Regions from separate parts of the Bacillus sp. N6 genome, predicted to be linked through region 1. Evidence: a T-box and tRNA genes for the amino acid it is inferred to sense, from the RefSeq annotation. Region 1 holds a T-box; the other holds one or more tRNA genes.
The links. The T-box of region 1 lies ahead of thrS (threonine--tRNA ligase). A T-box ahead of a tRNA ligase gene usually reads a tRNA of that ligase, here a tRNA-Thr.
Positions count from the first base shown of each region.

Region 2: it encodes a tRNA-Thr, which carries the amino acid that the T-box ahead of thrS (threonine--tRNA ligase) is inferred to sense. The anticodon was not compared.

Region 1 is NZ_CM127843.1:2,235,533-2,243,048, reverse strand. Features, by position in the region: gene ACUXVC_RS11480 (FtsX-like permease family protein) at 1-1,488, opposite strand, end outside; gene ACUXVC_RS11475 (ABC transporter ATP-binding protein) at 1,500-2,267, opposite strand; gene thrS (threonine--tRNA ligase) at 2,517-4,439, opposite strand; T-box leader at 4,484-4,705, opposite strand; T-box leader at 4,742-4,965, opposite strand; gene rluF (23S rRNA pseudouridine(2604) synthase RluF) at 5,087-5,794, opposite strand; gene ACUXVC_RS11460 (YdbC family protein) at 5,981-6,601, opposite strand; gene ACUXVC_RS11455 (hypothetical protein) at 6,979-7,323, opposite strand; gene ACUXVC_RS11450 (hypothetical protein) at 7,456-7,516, shown strand, end outside.
Region 2 is NZ_JBRAZW010000002.1:51,476-58,991, forward strand. Features, by position in the region: gene ACUXVC_RS27890 (rhodanese-like domain-containing protein) at 1-75, opposite strand, end outside; gene ACUXVC_RS27895 (His/Gly/Thr/Pro-type tRNA ligase C-terminal domain-containing protein) at 116-1,525, opposite strand; gene thrS (threonine--tRNA ligase) at 1,558-3,351, opposite strand; tRNA gene ACUXVC_RS27905 (tRNA-Thr) at 3,500-3,572, shown strand; gene ACUXVC_RS27910 (ATP-grasp domain-containing protein) at 3,650-4,882, shown strand; partial or broken gene ACUXVC_RS27915 (IS6 family transposase) at 4,989-5,162, shown strand; partial or broken gene ACUXVC_RS27920 (IS6 family transposase) at 5,209-5,916, opposite strand; gene hfq (RNA chaperone Hfq) at 6,744-6,932, opposite strand.

The DNA of each region.
Region 1 (7,516 bases):
AAACTGATAAATTGTCATTTTCGTAAATAAGTCTACCTTTTCACCTGTTGCTTTTTCAATTTGTGCTTTTTGTCTCTTGTCTATTTCGATCAATAACGGTTTATATTTTTTCATATCATCTACTTTTGCTAATGTTACAGTGTGTTCTGTTCCTTGAATTCCTTTATAATGCTCTTCGTCTGCAATTCTTACTGGTTTTCCGCTAAATTGATTATGCGTAATTTGTATCTCTCTTACAACTGCGTCTTCCCAATCCTTTGGCATACGAGGGAATTTTGCTAATTCAGGAGCCTCTAAAGCTGAATATACAGGTTCAGTTAAAGGTTCAGTCACACGTTTACGAACAGGCTCTTTTAACGTTTTTGTATCAAAATGGTCTGAAACAAGTGGTGGTTTCGCAGTTAAGTCGTTACGTAAATAATAAACCGCTTCTCCATCTACTTTATATTTGTACTTGCTTTCTTCAACAATTTCCATTTCTTTTAAGGCAGCTTTGTCTTGATCATTCGGATCATGAATTACAACATCATATACACGAGAAAAGTCTGTCATAATACCTACATTTTTTTGGAACGCCATACCTGCCGTCATCGCACCTGCGCCTAATGCAATTAACATCGCTACAGTACCTAATACTCTTGATAAACTATTTACGCGAAAGCGTAGCTGTGCATATGTAAAACTATTTAAGCCTGTTTCATTTCGTTTTTTATTCCCTTTAATTTTCATCACAAAAAATGGGAGCAATGAACTAAAAATAAAATATGTTCCAAGTGTTGTAACGATTGTCGCTATTATAAAACCGACTTCAGCAAACATTTTTATATTTACCATAAAGTAGTATCCTGTACTTACTAGCAATATACCGAGTACTGTCATTATAATAATACGAGTTTTACTTTTCTTCACTTCATCTAGTGTTTCATCTTCACGAATTAACTCTAGTTCAGTTTTACGTAACAATCGGACACTGTTCATTAAGCCAGTAATGAAAAATAGTATTAAAAAGAAAATAGCTGTAACTAAAATTGCTGGTGTGTATACAGATGCATAACTACCTTTTGCTGAAATTTCCATTCCATTCATTAAAAAGTTTCCTGCTACACTTGCAAGTAACATCCCTACTAAAATACCGATAATAATACTGACAATACCCATACCGAATGTTTCAATAAATAATAACTGTGCTACTTTTTTCTTTTTTGCACCAAGCATCATGTACATACCGAGTTCTTTTCTTCTTAACGTGAGTAAGAAAGAGTTGGCATATATAATATAAAATACAGTAATGAAAGATAATAGTATTGCACCTACCCAAAAGACGAGTCTAATACTACTAATTAGGCTATTATCTTTCGTAAATTCACTATTCATCGCCATTGTTTGGAACATGTAGAAAATACTAATACTAATAACGAGGCCAATAAGTAAAACCATATAATCTTTTAACATCTTTTTCATACTATGACGTGATAATTTAAATAACATAGTTTCGCCCCCTACTTAGACTCAGCAGCTGAGCCCATATGAGCGAGCACACCTAAAATGTCTTGATAGAAATTCTCTCGAGTGCCTTGACGATTTAATTCTTTATAAAGAAGACCATCTTGAATAAATAAAATACGCTCACAATAACTTGCACTAAATGCATCGTGTGTAACCATTAAAATACTTACATTATGATTTTCATGTAAATCTTGCATCGCTTCTAATAAACTTTTTGCATTTTTACTATCAAGCGCGCCTGTCGGTTCATCTGCTAATACAATTGCTGGATTATGTACTAAAGCTCTTGCCGCCGCTGTTCTTTGCTTTTGTCCTCCAGAAACAGCCGTCGGATATTTTGTTAAAATTTCAGTGATGCCTAATTTCTTCGCAACGTCATTTACCTTTCCAGTAATCTCACTTGACGGTACGCCTTGCAAAGAAAGTGGTAAAGCGATATTTTCATAAATTGATAAATTTTCTAGTAAGTTAAAATCTTGAAAGATAAAACCTAATTTTTGAGAGCGAAAATCAGATAACGCATTGCCCTTCATAGAAGTAATATTTGTACCAGCTATCGTCACACTACCACCTGTCGCTTGGTCAAGTGTACTTATCACATTAAGTAAAGTCGTTTTTCCAGAACCAGAAGGTCCCATGATCCCGACAAATTCTCCTTCTTTAATACTTAACGATACACCCCTTAATGCTTTTGACTGATTCTCATTTCTTTTCCCATACGTTTTTTCTACACTTTCTACAGTAACTACATTTGTTGACATCTCTTTCACTCCATCCCTTTTGTATAAAATCAATTTCTCACATATTTCTTATTATTTTGTCATGTAAATTCTTAAGAATTTTTTAATTATTCACCCAATAAGAGTTACCCCCTTAACATGAACCTATTTCCTACTTCATATTCTCATTTTTCTACAACTCGTTCCCTCGATTTCGCTTACATTTACCTTACATTTTTGTAAGATAAAAAAGAAAACACACTAATTTCTAATAGTGTGTTTTCTTTACAATCAATATTTTCTATTCTTTATTTCTTCTTCAATACTTGCCACAAATAAATCTAGCGCAACAACTTCTGACTTCTCTTCTCCATATTTACGTACATTTACAGCTCCGTTTTCCATTTCCTTATCCCCAATAACAAGAACATACGGTACTTTTTGTATTTGTGCTTCTCTTATTTTATATCCTAATTTTTCATCTCGTGCATCTCGTTCAACACGAACTCCAGCTTGTGCTAATTTAAGTGCAATCTCATTGGCATATTGTTCATGTACTGCATTTGAAACTGGAATTACTTTCACTTGAACTGGTGCCACCCATGCCGGGAACGCCCCTCCAAAGTGCTCAATTAATATTGCTAAAAAGCGATCTAATGACCCTAAAACTGCCCTGTGAATAACAACTGGTCTTTTCTTTTCATTATTTTCATCTATATAATTTAAATCAAATTTCTCTGGCATTTGGAAATCAAGCTGGATTGTTCCGCACTGGTGACTTCTATTTAAAGCATCTTTAATATGAAAATCAATTTTCGGCCCGTAAAATGCACCGTCACCTTCATTTAGTCTATATTTATAATTTAGCGATTGTAATACATTTTCTAATGCTGCTTCTGCTTGCTCCCATAATTTATCATCACCCATTGAATCTTCTGGACGAGTAGAAAGTTCTACTTCATATTCGAATCCAAAAGTTTTATATACGTAATCAATCTGCGCCATTACTGATTTAATTTCATTTTCAATTTGTTTTGGAGTTACAAATAAATGTGCATCATCTTGGCAGAAAGTACGTACTCTTAATAATCCGTTTAACGCACCACTAAACTCATGGCGATGTACTTGACCAAATTCACACATACGAATCGGTAATTCACGATAAGAATGCAATTTATTTTTAAACATAAGCATGTGCCCTGGACAGTTCATCGGTTTTAATGCAAAACTTTTATTATCTACTTCAGAGAAATACATATTATCTTTATAATGTCCCCAGTGCCCTGATTTCTCCCATACTTCTTGGTTCATCATGAACGGAGTGCGTACTTCTTGATAATTGTACTCTTTTTGAATTTCTCTTAAAAATGCTTCCAATTCGTTACGAATCATTTGTCCTTTCGGTAAATAAAACGGCATTCCCGGAGCCTCTTCAGAAAACATAAATAACTCAAGCTCATTGCCTAACTTACGATGATTTCTTTTTGCTGCTTCTTCAACGAAATGTAAATACTCTTCTAATTCTTTTTGAGAAGAGAATGCAACACCATATATGCGCTGAAGCACTTGGTTATTACTATCACCTCGCCAATATGCACCGGAAACGTGAGTTAATTGAAATGCTTTCAAATAACCTGTTGATGGTAAATGTGGCCCTCTACATAAATCTACAAATTCACCTTGTTTATATAGTGTTACACTTTCCCCACTAGGAATTGCTTCTAAAAGTTCTAATTTCAAGCAATCGTTCATTTCTTGAAACAGTTTTGCTGCTTCTTCACGAGAAACCTCAACTCGTTCTATCTTTATATTTTCATTTATAATCTTTTTCATTTCTTTTTCGATTTTTCGTAAATCTTCTATGTTTACACTACTTGGAAGATCCATATCATAATAAAATCCATTTTCAATAACAGGCCCTACCCCAAGATTTATATCACCATACATTCTTTTTACAGCTTGCGCTAAAATATGTGCCGCGGAGTGTCTTGCAATTTCTACACCTTCATTTGAATCTATAGTAATGATTTCTACTTCCGCATTTTCTTCAATATTTCGGCGTAAATCATATAATCCATCATTCACTTTCCCCCCGACTGCTTTCTTTTTCAAACTACTACTAATAGATCCCGCAATTTCTTCTAAAGTAATTCCTTTTCCAAATTCTTTCACGCTACCATCTGGAAATTTAATTTCAATCATTTGTTCTTTCATTTTTCATCTCTCCATTTCATAATAAAAAGCACACTCATCCCTAAAATAGGGACGAGCGTGCTTATACCCGTGGTTCCACCCAGATTCCCATCACAAAATGCAATGGCTTCTTTTACGGTAACGTCGTTTATACGGCACTAGATACTTAATTTCCCTAGTGCAGCTCTAAGGTGGTAAGTTATTTTTCTGCGTTAGGAAGTTCTCAGCTTTCCTTCCTTCTCTGTATAACCGGGTAAAATAACTCGTGTCCTTTTCTTCGCTTATTATGAAATTGAATGCAAAAAAGCATATTCATCCCTAAATATAGGGACGAATATGCTTATATCCGTGGTTCCACCCAGATTCCCATCACAAAAAACATAATGGCTTCTTTTGCGATAACGTCGCATACACGGCACTAGATACTTAATTTCCCTAGGGCAGCTCTAAGGTGGTAAGTTATTTTTCTGCGTTAGGAAGTTCTCAGCTTTCCTTCCTTCTCTGTATAACCGGGTAAAATAACTCGTGTCCTTTTCTTTGCTTTTTGTAAAACATCCATTTATTGTTATTTAATATATCTTATTCATTTTATTTTTGCAAGTGTTTAAAAAATTTATTTATTTAATTAAAAAAGTGAAACCAAATTTTTTTGGTTTCACTTCACAATTTTACCAATCTTGTGGTTCGTAATTTAAGTCTGCAAATAGACGTCTTTTCTCTTTCTTCGTTAAATCTCTCCACTGCCCAACTGGTAAATTATTCAATTCGATATTCATAATTCTCGTACGTTTTAACGTGTATACTTGATAACCTAAAGCTTCACACATACGGCGAATTTGACGATTTAGCCCTTGTGTTAAAATAATTTGGAACTCATATTTTGATAACTGTGTAACCTCACAAGGAAGCGTTTTTGTTCCTAAAATTTTAACACCCGCTGCCATTTTCTCTAAGAAATCAGGTGTAATTGGCTTATCTACTGAAACGATATATTCTTTCTCATGTTTGTTTTCAGCACGTAAAATTTCATTAACAATATCACCATCATTCGTTAATAAAATTAAACCGTCTGAGTCTTTATCAAGACGTCCAATGTGACTAATTCGTAAAGGATGGTTCACTAAATCGATAATATTACCTTTTACAGCTTTTTCACTCGTACATGTAATACCTACTGGTTTATTTAAAGCGATATATACGTGATCTCGAGCAATTCGAAGCTGCTCTCCATTTACTCGTACATCATCACCTGGGTTCACTTGGTCACCAATTTTTGCAACCTTACCGTTAATAATTACTCTTCTCTCATTAATTAGTTTATCCGCTCCACGTCGAGACGCTTTTCCAGCTTCACTAATAAATTTATTGATACGCAAATTAGGCACATCCTTTTCTAAAAAAAATTTCAAGCTCACACTGCTTCTACCGTACAATACAAAAGGGTAAGCCTCCTATTATAACTTAAATATATTAACATGAAAGGGTATATAACGTCTTCTATTAATTACTTGTTTATAAGAAAATATCTTTATTATACATTCATTTATGCACTTTTTCATCGTTTAATATACAAGCCATTCTTCCTTACATACAGCTTGTTTCCCTTGTATCTTTTCTATATCTTCATGAATATTAGCTAATTTATATAAATCTGGGAAAATCTCTTCCACATAATGTTGGTGCGCTATTTCATCTTTCCAATACGTTAACACTATGTAACGATTTTCATTTTTCAAAGACTTCCCAACTACTCCACCTAGCATTCCTTTTGCTTTTTCCATTCCTTTATTCCAAATTGTTTCTTGCTTATGTAAAAAATGCTTTTCCTTTTCCAACTTTACATCACATATAGCAACTCTTACGAATGCTCCCTCTATTACAGCGTCTTTCAAATGCATATCAGTTATATCATACAACGTTTGAAATAATTCAATTTCACATGAAAGAAACGTATCCTCTTGATTACTATTTAAATAAATTGTATCGTGAGCACCATTCATAAATGATTGATATACACTTCTATCTTCCCATAAAGTAAATACACATGCCTCATCTTCATTCCATCCACCAAATTGTCCATGAAAACCATCTAGGTGCTGTATATCACGCCATTTTTCTTGCGCACTGGAAAACAATTCTTTTTTCTCTTCTTCCACCTTACAGTAGATTGTTTTTAGTAACATTTTTAATTCCCCCTTATGATTCGATCCATTTACTTACTCGAAGTTTGATGCCCCTCCGTAAATGCTGTAAATTGATTACCGAAATACTTAGCTTGTAAAAAGACATCTAGAATATAAAAATTCAAATCTCTTGCTTCGCTTTCTTATTCCACTTACAGTTTACATAACATAATTATATATTACTGATTATCTATATCATTCAATAAAACATCCTATTTTTTATACTTGGCAAACTATCAACTCATTTCCATAAGAAATACTATTTTATTCTATACGCATAATATTTTTAATTCAAACAATTCAGAATTAAAATCCAAAAAAGATAGAAAGTAAACAATCTTACATTATCATCTACTCCCTATCTCTTTTATCATCAATTATTTTTCAAATAAATAATACGTAATGTCTCCTGGATAATGTACTACTGCTACCTTCCGCTCCCCTTTTTTAAAACTAACAGTATGCCCGTTTTCCCCTAAGTTCTCCCATCCACTCGCCTTTGTAATTGGCATTACACTTATATATTGATAGTCCTCTTCCTTATCATCGTTAATATGAATTGCTGACATTGGTACTGGAAAACCTTTAATTTTAGATTCTTTATTCATAAATATGAATGCAATTACACCAACTAATAACATAGCCATTGAAAGACTTGAAACTAGTTTTCTTCTATTCATTTTCACTAAAAACCCTCTTTTCTCACATATAACTTTCATCATTTTACTAACTTTAATTATTTATGTATAGAAAAGATATAATTTAAATCATTTCCAACCTATTTTCTCTACTCCAAACAACATTATTGTTATATATTATAATTATAAGTTTTTAAATTTTGGAGGCGTTACATATTGCAGAAATTATTTTTTACTAAATGGACAGTTATTATTTCTATTTTCATCATTTTCGGTA
Region 2 (7,516 bases), on a different replicon from region 1:
AAACAATGGCAGTATTAAATGTTTATATACTGAATAAAAAAGAAAAAAGAGTAATGTAGAAATGAAATAAATCATATCCCCCCACCTTTTCACAAAAAATACAGAAAGTTATTCTTTATATTGTAGGCGATTCTGAAAGGAATTTATTAAATATAGGTCTAAAAGGTTTCTTTTCAGTATATTTTCGTACATCATTTATTAATTGTTCAATAGACATATATTTATCATCTGTATGCCTGCATTTGAAAAAATAATTTTCTGTTTCTAATTCTTTTTCTCCCACAACTAAAGTATAGGGGATCCATTCTTCACTAGCCATTTTAATCCGCGATCCTATACTTTTCCGAAACCTATCGTCGATATCTACTCTAATATTACTTGCATTTAATATTTCGAAGATTTCATCTGTTTTTTGAGTCATTTGATTATTTAATGGAATTAAACGAACTTGAGTTGGTGCAAGCCATATGGGCATAACAGGCTTTTCCATTTTAATTGCTCTTTCTAAAAAAATACAAATCCATCTTTCTATTGAAGCTAAAGAATGATGACAAATTGTACATCCGTGTTTTTGCCCTTCTTTTGAAGTGTGCGATATACCGTATATATCAGAGTTGTCGAAATCTAATTGTGAGTTGAAAAATTTATAATTATTATCATCGTAAAAAACATGTTTAATTGCCCAATAATGTTTTTTAGAAGAAATTATTTCAATTAATATTGGTGAATCTATATAGATTGCTAACTCTTGAATTTCTTTTTTATATTCTTTATAAAATTTTTCTTCAACAGTAAATTCAATTGCAAATTCTATTCCGAGTTGTTTGGAGTAATCAGCTTGAAATTTAAAAAAGGAACTATATTCTTTCCATCCACTATATAAGTTTTCACATATGCTATGAATATCGAAAAAAGAAAATGACCTAGCTCTTTTTATGCCATTTAATTCTCCTCTTCTTTCATTTCTGAAACTGTTTGTAAATTCATAAAATCTAAGGGGTAAATTTTTATATGAAATTTTCATATCTTTTAACATACTAAATAAACCAAGGTCACCCCCAAATCTTAAAACATAATCCTTATCTTTATTATGTGTACTAACATAATACAATCTTTCGTAAAATGTTCCTGCTTGACTTTTAATATCATTTTTAGACCAATCATACATAATTGGGGTTTTTATTTCTGCAGCCTTTAAAGTATTAAGCAGTAATTCTTCCTGCCAATCTTTAATAAGACTAAATATTAAAGATCCTTTAGGATAATATCGTAAATGGCCACTATCTGACGCTGGTTCGTATCCTATCCATCCAAACTTTTGTATGTGATTATTAACGTTATCTTTCTCTGAATTAGCCGCTTTGGTTAGTTTATGCTTTACAAGCTTATATACTTTTTTATAATCCTTAATATTGTTTAAATTATCTTTATTTATAACAATTTCTTCCCCGCTACTAGGAAGTAGAACGATATGTTTTGATGTTATATTTGTTACAACTTGATCCCTGTTTAGCAATTCCTCCATCAGTTTTAGCAAACCTCCCTTAAATCTTAGTATTAAAAATTCAACTTAGTATTGATTTCTTTTTTTACTCTGTCAATAAATGTTTCGATATTAAGTTCACCAATGTTTTCTCCATCTCTTCTTCTCACACTGACAGTTGAATTAGCTAGCTCTTTTTCACCGATAATAAGCATATAAGGGGTTTTCATTAACTGTGCCTCTCTAATCCTCGCATTCAAACGACCGTCATATGAGTCTGATAATTCTGTTTTTATGTTATTTATCTTTAATTTATCAACAATAAGTTGAGCGTATTTATCAAATGTCTCTGTGACTGGGATTACTTTAACATGAAGTGGAGACAACCATAAAGGAAACTTCCCCATTGTATGTTCTATAAGTACTCCCATAAAACGTTCTAGCGATCCATAAATAACCCTATGAATTACTATAGGATGCTGTTTATTTCCATTTGAATCTACATAAGTACAATTAAACCTTCTTGGTAATTGGAAATCTAATTGAATAGTCCCCATTTGCCATTTTCTTCCTATCGCATCTTCCATAATAATATCTACTTTAGGACCATAAAAAGCTCCATCACCTTCTTCAATATAATAATTTTCTTGTCCCACCATTTCGTTTAGGAGTTCTTTTAATGTATTTTCCGCTGTATTCCAACTTTCTAAATCACCTATATAATCTACAGGGCGTGTCCCTAACCTGAAAGTATATTTTAGGTTAAATATTTCATAGAATTTTTTAGCAATTGCTAAAATGTTTTTGAATTCTATACCAATCTGATCTGCTGTCAAGAAAATATGAGCATCGTCTTGTTGAAATTTTTGAGTTCTTAATAAGCCATGTAGAGAACCTGAAGATTCTTTCCGGTGTAATACATCTACATCAGAGAGCCTTAAAGGCAAATCCTTATAACTTCGAATTTTCAAGTTATACACTAACATTGCATTTGGACAATTCATAGGTTTTAATCCATACGTACTGTGTTCGTCAACAGGAATTGTAAACATATTCTCTCTATAATGATCCCAGTGTCCAGAGGTTTCCCAGAGACTCTTTTCATTAACTAATGGAGTTGATATCTCTTGATAACCATTTTGTTCATGTTCTTCTCTCCAAAAATTTATCAATTCGTTTAATACTTTTAACCCATTTGGTAACCAATATGGCATACCTGGAGCTGTAGGATCAATATGGAAAAGCTCCAATTCCTTTCCTATTTTCCGATGGTCTCTTTTGGAGGCTTCTTCCACTTTCCAAATGTATTTTTTTAAATCTTTTTTGTTAAGCCATGCTGTTCCATAAATACGAGTGAGCATTGCATTTTTATTATCACCTTTCCAATACGCACCTGATGTTTTTAAAATTTTTATTGCACTACTATCAATTTTTCCTGTCGATTCTACATGAGGTCCTCGACATAAATCATAAAAATGATCTTGCTGATAAATTGTTACCTCCTCATGACCTTTAGTGATTAAATCATTAATGATTTCTAATTTATATTTTTGATTTTCAAACTTCTTCTTTGCTTCTGAAACTGTAATATTTTTCTTTTGGAACATATGATTTTCTTTTATGATTTCTTTCATTCTAGATTCGATCCACCCAAGATCTTCTTCATTTATAGAACGTGGTAATAGAAAATCATAATAAAATCCTTCTTCAATAGGAGGGCCTATAGCAAACATTATTTGATCATTAAAATCAAATCTTTCTTTTACAGCCTGAGCAAGAATGTGTGCAGCGCTATGGCGAATCTTAAATAACAATGGATCATAATCTTTTGGTATTTCGTATTCTGTTGACTGTGAATTATTATTCAAAAGTACCTACTCCTTTTTTATATTTATTATTTCTATAAAACATAATAACCCATTTATTGTAATTAAATCAAACGAATATTCTAATTTAATAAAATGTTCAGAAAAAGTATTTACAATTAATTTAAAATATTGTATTATTTATCTAGACGCCGGTGTAGCTCAGATGGTAGAGCAACTGAATCGTAATCAGAAGGTCACAGGTTCAATCCCTGTCGCTGGCTTTATTGAAATTATTGAAAAAGCATTTTTACTAAACTAGTAAAAATGCTTTTTATAATTAAAAAGGGAGTATAGATATATGAAAACATATATTATTTTAGATCAGAAAAACTATTTTAAAGGGAATTTCCATGAGTTTTATAATCCGAAAGAAAAACGCTTTGTATTTATTTTAAATGACAGATATTATTCATTATTCCCAGATGAATATAAAAATATTTTTGATGAGTTAGTACACGTAAAAACCCTTAACTTTAAGGAAATTAAGCCGATTATAGAAAAAGAAATTAAATTAGCTAGTTCTAAAGAAAATGTGTTTATTGTATGTACAAGAGAATGTGATTTATTACTAGCAGCTGAATTGAGGGAATATTTTAATTTAAAAGGGCCTAAACCGACTCAAATTAATCCATTTAGAAATAAAATTGTAATGAAAAATATATTAAAAGAGAATAATATTAGAGTTCCTTCTTTCCAAAAACTATCAAATGAACTAAAGGATAATAAGTATTTAGCATCAAAATTCAGCGATTTATCATTTCCACAAGTTTTAAAACCTATCGAGGGAGAAGGGAGTAAAAATACTTACATCATAAAAGATATTCAACATTTCATTGATATAATAGAATATAATGATATTGATTTAGATGTCTATGAGTTGGAAGAATTTATTGAAGGTGATTTTTATCATTGTGATTCTGTTGTTATTAATGGAGAAATTCTAATTTCCGAAGTAAGTAAATATACCTATCCCAACTTAATGATAATGCACGGAAAAAATGTTGGAAGTTTAATCTTAGATGAAGAAGATCCAGTTAGAAATAAGGTTCTAGAATTTAACTCTAAGGTACTAAATGCTCTAAACACCCCGGATTGTGTTACGCACTTAGAATTATTTTTGACTAAAGAAAATGAATTAGTTTTTATTGAAATAGCTGCTCGACCAGCAGGAGGAGGGATTGTTCCCTCAATTAGGGATGCAATTGGGTTAGATTTTAATAAGATTATGTATCAAATTCAATTTGGAGATCCCATTGAGATTTCTGCTTTCAAACAAAGAAAGTATGCTGGATGGATTAAATTCCCAAAAACTGATGGTATAGTAAAGAAAATTAATATTCCTTCTCTACAAAGCGAAGCAAATATACAATGGCTCGTTGATATAAATCAGGAAGTTAAAAATACAACAATATCCTATGAAGTTGCTGGTATCATCAATCTTTCATCAGATATAAAAGAATATGTTGAGAATGATATGAAATTATTAAAACAATTTAAGGGTGTAGAAATAACTTCTGATTCTATTGGCTAAACCACTTTTTAAAAATCGGGTTTTGATTTCCTGATAATTTGTAGATTATAATGCAGTACTAAATAAGGTTCTGGTGCAAAAACTTCAAGATAATTTCAAGTAATCTCTAAATCTTGGACATACTGATACTATTACTCTAAAACAGGTGCTTAATCAGTATGGTCCTGAATTAGACAAAAGAATCCGTCGTCATCTCAAGCAAACCAATGACTCTTGGAGAGTTGATGAAACATATATAAAAGTAAAGAGTCAATGGATGTACCGATTCTGTTGCAAAGATTGCATTTATTTGAAAGAGGTATATAGATTCCTAATGGAATCTATTCTTATGCAGCCATTCCGAATAGTTGATGAATAAACTTCATTTCATTTTGGCCAGACTTGTCTCGTAACATAAGTTGGCCTTTTTTAATGATATGCATCGCTTCTATTTCTGAAAGAATAGATGTAGCTGTACGAAAAGACTTCAATCCTAACATTGAACGTACTCTCTTTTTAATAAAACGATGATCTTGCTCTACAATGTTATTCAGGTATTTTACCTGCCTTATTTGGATGCCTACAGGCATCTTTTTCTCTTTCTTCAACTCTTCAATTGCTATAGGATAGGCTGGGTTTTTGTCTACTGTAATCACACGGGGCTTTGAAGCATGAAAAGACCGCAAAGATTTCTTGAAAAAACGCTTTGCAGCCCTATGATTTCTTGTTTTGCTTAAATGAAAATCAATTGTATTTCCTTTTGAATCAACAGCACGATATATGTACATCCATTGACCTTTGACTTTCACATGCGTCTCATCGACTCACCAAGAATCATTGGTTGACTTCAGATGACGTCGTACTCGCTTATCTAATTCGGGACCATATTGATGAACCCATCGCATGATAGTTGTATGGGAAAGGGATAGCCCGCGTTCTTCCATCATTTCGACTAAATCACGAAAACTGAGGTTGTACCGTAGGTACCATCTCACGGTTAATAAAATAATATCCGGTTGATAATGTTTCCACTTGAATAGATTTTGCTTTTCCATACCCATCACATCCTTTTTAGAATACTAGTATCAGTATGTCCAAGTTTAGGAGGTTACTTACAAGCGTTTTGGAGTGTCTGCACCAGAACCATTCAATTCTTATAAATAGAGAACTTTTTAAGATGGAGAACAAAAATTGGAGAAACTTTTAAAAGTAATTTCCGATAATAAGTGATTATGTAAAAAAAATAGACTGGATCTAGCTTTTTCTTTTTTTGTTTACCGGTATCCCAATCTCTTTATTTATGGTGTTTTGAATGTATATTTTTGTTAGTGGTTTTGGAGAAAATGAACAAATTGCGATAAAACTAATAAAATCAATAATTTGAATGTTAACTAATGGCTAAAAGTTTACTTTCGGTTTTTGAAACATTTATAACTAATTTTGTAATAAATTTCTCAATATAAATATACTTGTTAATTATGGTATTAATATTCAAAATTAACAAAAATTAAATTATAATAAAAATATGATGGTTATCACTTTTGTTTACTCCTTGTGCTAAAGATAAGATTGTGTTCCCGATCTTATCTTTTTTCTTTGTAGATTTTTGATACAAAAAAAGGAATCCTTATTTATAATAAGGATTCTGCAACAAGAAAGAACAAATATATAATAATAAAAAGAATTACTTATATTATAATTCAATAATAAAACAAAGAATATTGAGAAGATTTAGAATGAATTGGATGTCACTACACGCTTAATTATAATTGATTAGGAGTTGGAGTAGTAATCTGTCATCTATTCCTGTTTTAAAGAAGATTGATCTCAATCTTCTTTTTTTTGGGTGTTTTTGCCTTTTGCCTCGAAAAAGGCAAAATAATTATTTAAGAATTGTGGAAATTGCTTGCTTGTAGACTAGTTGTTGCTTACCATGAACCATCATAAGAACAGTAAATTTATCCGTTGCAAGGATCTGCCCACCTATGGGAAGCCCATTCTTTAAAAATATAGTGATATCCCCTTTTTTCTCTTTTAATTGTTCATACATATCTTCTTGTAAGTTATACATGAAATACGCCCCCTATTTTTATCTACTTTTCTTTTAATACTTGCTACTATACAACAATCGTATCACATTTAAATTTAAATACCGCTCTAGGTACATATTTCGCAAGAAATCTATCAAAAATATAAATAAAATGTCCATTTTACATGAAGTAGTACCCCTAAAAAGTAAAACTAAGTTCATGTTTTTCTATAATTAGTAAAATAGACAGTTAAATATTCATATAAAAAACCCGTTATATCAGTACATACACATGATACGACGGGTTTTTATGGGCTTAACATTTTCATACTTTTGTAAAACTCATTTCGACAGTGAACATGTTCAATCACCTACATTTATAAGTTCACCATTCACACCAAACATTTGTCCATCTTCATCAAGCTTCATTTTATAGATAGAACATCCCTCTTCTTATGAAGAGGTTTTTCAAAAAAATAAAAAGATCCGCTCATTTCAGCAAAGCTAGATCCAATAAAGCGAGGAAAGGGAATGATCTTAATGGATTATTTATTTAAATATTCCATCTATTAGAATTTAAGAAAAAAATTATAATTTCATGCACTCGTTTATACAATACTTAAGTA